One region of the Paenibacillus sp. EB106-05-06-XG162 genome, then DNA from elsewhere that is predicted to be linked to it. Evidence: riboswitches for the same ligand, from Rfam matches in the RefSeq annotation. Region 1 holds a riboswitch; the other holds the start of a gene.
What was found. Region 1 has a riboswitch for thiamine pyrophosphate ahead of AC3WU2_RS24995 (ABC transporter substrate-binding protein). Riboswitches for the same ligand answer to the same signal wherever they lie in the genome.
Positions count from the first base shown of each region.

Region 2: another riboswitch for thiamine pyrophosphate. It lies ahead of AC3WU2_RS15865 (thiamine phosphate synthase); the one in region 1 lies ahead of AC3WU2_RS24995 (ABC transporter substrate-binding protein).

Region 1 is NZ_JBYTDT010000016.1:61,645-64,112, forward strand. Features, by position in the region: gene glpX (class II fructose-bisphosphatase) at 52-1,035, shown strand; TPP riboswitch at 1,119-1,228, shown strand; gene AC3WU2_RS24995 (ABC transporter substrate-binding protein) at 1,320-2,354, shown strand; gene AC3WU2_RS25000 (thiamine-binding protein) at 2,376-2,468, shown strand, end outside.
Region 2 is NZ_JBYTDT010000006.1:252,386-254,853, forward strand. Features, by position in the region: gene csaA (chaperone CsaA) at 421-750, shown strand; TPP riboswitch at 834-934, shown strand; gene AC3WU2_RS15865 (thiamine phosphate synthase) at 1,027-1,650, shown strand; gene thiO (glycine oxidase ThiO) at 1,634-2,468, shown strand, end outside.

The sequences.
Region 1 (2,468 bases):
AGAGAATGTAAAGCCCAATAATACATCATAAATAGAGATGGAGGCCCTATAATGCAAAGACTATTATCACTGGAAATGGTGCGAGTAACGGAAGCGGCAGCCATCGCGGCTGCACAATGGACCGGTAGAGGCATGAAAAATGAAGCAGACGATGCGGCGACAACAGCCATGCGGAGCATGTTCAAAAATGTACCGATTCACGGGAAAGTCGTCATCGGCGAAGGCGAGATGGATGAAGCGCCGATGCTATATATTGGAGAAGAGGTCGGTAATGGCGAAGGCGAAGCGATCGACATCGCGGTGGATCCCGTTGAAGGTACGGAGCTCGTCGCGAAAGGCTTGAACGGAGCGTTGGCTGTCATGGCGATCGCCGAACGCGGACAGCTCCTTCATGCGCCGGATATGTATATGGAGAAGCTGGCCTGCGGGCCTGCGCTTGCCGGCTTATTGAGCCTTGACGATCCGCTCGAACTGACGCTGCAGAAAGCCGCTTTTGGCCTTGGCAAGAAACGTTCGGAGCTGACGGTCTCTATTCTGGACCGCGAGCGTCATGCCAAGCAGCTTCGTATTCTACGCGACGCTGGCGTTCGCATTCGATTGCTCAATGCAGGCGATGTCGCAGGTGCAATGGCACCTTCTTTTCCAGAGTCAGGGGTCGATCTCTATATCGGATCTGGAGGTGCGCCGGAAGGCGTACTGGCAGCAGCAGCCCTGACTTGCCTTCGAGGTGAGATTCAAGGCAGATTGATGCCGATGAACGAAGAAGAACTAAATCGCTGCTACGCGATGAATATTATGAATCCGCACGAAGTGCTGACGATGGAACGAATGGTAGGTAAAGGCGATGTCATCTTCGCGGCAACAGGAATCACGCAAGGTGATTTCGTCGGCGGTGTGAAGTTCCTCGCAGGCGATCAAGCCGAGACACATTCTATTGTGATGCGTGCCGAGACGCGTACGATTCGATACTTACGCTCCATTCACTACATGCCGAGCAAACCACAACTAGACGCCTACTTGGGACAAGTGATTTAAACTTTTTGACTACTTAGGTTAATACTTAAATTTTGTTATGCATTCTCTTATATTTTTGATATAATGAGGACGCCTGATGAATTGAATACCCCCAGGGGTGCTGGAATGGCCGGCTGAGATTGTGTCCCATATGACACTGACCCTTATACCTGATCTGGATAATGCCAGCGTAGGAACGAAGCTTATTTTCTGTGATATTCGCTTATGCTAACGCCTCCGGTTGGGGGCGTTTTTTTATTTGTCAGTCGAATTACAGAAAATGAAAAAAGGGGAGAACTGTCACCATGAAAAAATCACTATGGCTCATCTGTCTCACACTATTCATCGTCATCGCAGGATGCGGCGGCAAAACAGAAGAACCAACCAAAACTGCAGAACAGAGCGGTGAGGCAGCTCAGCAGCAGGAAGCACCGAAAGAACTAACGAAGGTCAAAGTCGTGCTCGACTGGACGCCGAACACGAATCATACCGGGCTATATGTCGCGAGAGATAAAGGATTTTTCAAAGAACAAGGCTTGGATGTCGAAATCGTTCAACCAGGTGAAGGCGGCGCAGATATGATGGTCGCAGCGGGAAACGCCGAATTCGGGGTTAGCTACCAGGAAAACATTACACTCGGACGTACGCAGAACGTGCCGATCGTCTCGCTAGCGGCGATCATTCAGCACAATACTTCAGGATTCGCATCCCCTGTAGACAAGAACATTAAGTCGCCAAAAGATTTTGAAGGCAAAACCTACGGCGGCTGGGGATCCCCGAATGAAGAAGCCATGCTGCAATCCTTGATGGAGACCGAGAAAGCGGATGTGAAGAAGGTCAACAATGTGAGTATCGGCAGCGCGGATTATTTCACAGCGACGAAGAGCAACATCGACTTTGCATGGATCTACTATGCGTGGACGGGTGTGGAAGCCGAACTGCGCAAAGAGCCGATGAACATGATTTATTTGAAGGACTACAGCTCGAAATTGGATTACTATACACCGGTTCTTGCTACGAGCGAGAAAATGATTGCCGAAAAGCCTGACCTCGTTCGCGCCTTCGTGAAGGGTGCAGCAGAAGGATATGAATTTGCGATACAGAAACCGGATGAGGCAGCAGATATTCTCATTAAGGCAGAGCCAGATTTGAACGCCGATCTTGTAAAAGCAAGTCAAAAATGGCTCAGCCCGCGTTATCAAGACGATGCACCGGCTTGGGGCGTACAGAAGCGTGACGTGTGGGTCAACTATGCGGATTGGATGACAGAACACAAATTGTTGACAGGCACATTTGATCCGGACAAAGCGTTTACGAATGATTTTTTACCGAAACAATAAGAAGAGAGTGAGGAATGGAGCATGGCGAACGCACTACTGAGTATTCAAATTATCCCGAAAACATTAAACTACGAGGATGTCATCCCTTATGTGGATCGCGCTATTGCAGTCATC
Region 2 (2,468 bases), on a different contig from region 1:
ATTTGGTTAGTTAGCGCTTAGCAAAAAGTGGTATAGAAATGGCAATCGGTTGATTGTCGTGGAAAGGGATCCATTGAATCTAAATGATTGCAACAGGAGCTTCGCAAGTCGTAACAGTCACATGTGATCTTGCCGGATAGAGTTCAACGAAACGAACTATTTCGAAGCATTTATTTACATCATCGGGATAGTAGTGTCGTTGTTAAATATACATTAATTTAGTATGATTATACATAGATGGATGAGGTGAATCCGTGTGCCGATGAGGACATAGAATTGATTCCTTGGTCTTGCCAATCGGCTCCTTAAGAATGATCAGTAACAAAAGTTACATAATAAATGTTATGTAAACCAATTATGCATAAACTTGTCTCAACCACACTTCTCAAATAAAATAGTGCAAAAGGAGGTCGTTGAAAAATGGCAGATATAGAAGATTTTCTGAAATTAGATATGCGAGTAGGAACTATCCTCCAAGCGGAACCTTTCCCAGAAGCCCGTAAACCTGCAATAAAATTAACCATTGATATGGGTGATCTAGGGATCAAGCAATCATCGGCTCAAATTACAAAAAGATATGAACCTGAACAACTGATTGGCCGTCAAGTGATCGCAGTCGTAAATTTCCCACCAAGACGCATTGCAGGATTCAAATCGGAGGTATTGGTGATTGGCGGTGTGCCCGAGGAAGGTGATGTGGTACTCTTGCAACCTGATCAACAGGTACGGAATGGTACACCAATCGCGTAGCTTAGAGGACTTGGGATTCTTCTTGAAATTTTATCCTATTCAACAAAGTAAGATTGTGCTATATTGTTGGTAACTTGATAAGCAATACACACTAGGGGAGCCTTTTAAGGGCTGAGACGGATCTACCGGACCCTTCGAACCTGATCTGGTTAATACCAGCGTAGGGAAGTGTTGAGGCTCGCTTCATCCTTTTTAGGAGTTTATTTATGGAGCTTGACGACCACTTTTCTGCGGAAAAGTGGTCTTTTTGCGTTCCAAGAAAGGAGCTCAGACACCATGGAACTACATCTTATCTCACCTGGATCCATACCATTGCAGCGATTTGTAGTGATTGCTGCAGAAGTACATCCGCACGTTCAATTTATTCATCTACGAGAGAAAAATAGCACAGCCAAAGAATTGGTTGAGACATTGCAAAGGATGCTGCAGCTAGGGGTTCCAGCTCAAAAACTGGTGATCAACGACCGCGTGGATGTCGCATGTGCCGCTCAAATTGGTGGGGTACATCTTACACATCACAGCTTACCTATTCAACAGGTGAAGCAAATGTCACAAGGACTTCGCATTGGACGGTCCGTGCATTCGGTTGAAGAAGCCATCCGCTGTGAGGCAGAAGGAGTGGATTATCTGTTCTATGGCCATATCTACGCGAGCGGTTCGAAGCCGGGCTTATCTCCACGTGGGCTTGAGGCCTTAAGAGAAGTAGCCGCTTCAGTATCAATTCCGGTCATCGGTATTGGTGGGATCGAGCCTGATCAGGTACAAGATGTGATGCAGCAAGGTGCACAAGGGATCGCTGTAATTAGCGGAATTGTATCCGCTGTGGATCCTCTAACAGCAGCTAAGCAATATGCGTCAAAGCTTAACGAAAGAAGGTCATTCCATGCAGCAAACAGTTGACGTCATCATCGTGGGCGGAGGTGTCATCGGGTGTTCGATTGCGTATCATTTATCTGCTCGAGGCATCCGAGTTCGAGTCTTAGAGCGTAACCGGATCGCCTCCGAAGCCTCGGGTGCTGCGGCAGGCATGCTGGCAGCGCAAGCGGAATTCATCGAATCCGCACCATTATTTGAATTTGCACGACACAGTCGAGCGATGTTCCCCGCACTTGCGGCTGACCTGAAGGAACGTAGCGGGATTGAAATTGGACTTGTCCAGCATGGCCTGCTGCGTATTGCAACCTGTGAACAAGATGTTATTCGTTATCATACACAAGCTGCAATTCAGCAGCAGTGGGGTGAAGCCACACAATGGTTGTCCGCTGCAGAAGCGAAGGAGATGGAGAAAGCGTTAGGCTCCGATGTGTATGGAGCGCTCTACTTGGAGCAAGACCATCAGGTCATGGCCCCTTCATTAACCCAATCGTATGCCAAGGCAGCATCAGATCTCGGCGCAGATATTTGTGAGCATACGGAGGTGTATGAGTTGATTCGTGAAGGCGGCAAAATTGTCGGTGTTCGTACACAAGACGGTACCCACTATTGTCATCATGTCATTATCGCATCCAGCATCTGGTCACAGTTCTTGCTCCGATCCACTGGATACGATTTGCCGCTATATCCTGTCAAAGGGGAGTGTATTGCGGTAAAAACGAATACTCCGCTTATTCGTAAAACGATATACACAGACGATTGTTACATCGTACCGAAGGCCAATGGAGAACTATTGATTGGTGCCACGGTGACACCGCATACCTACAATCGACAAGTGACGGTCG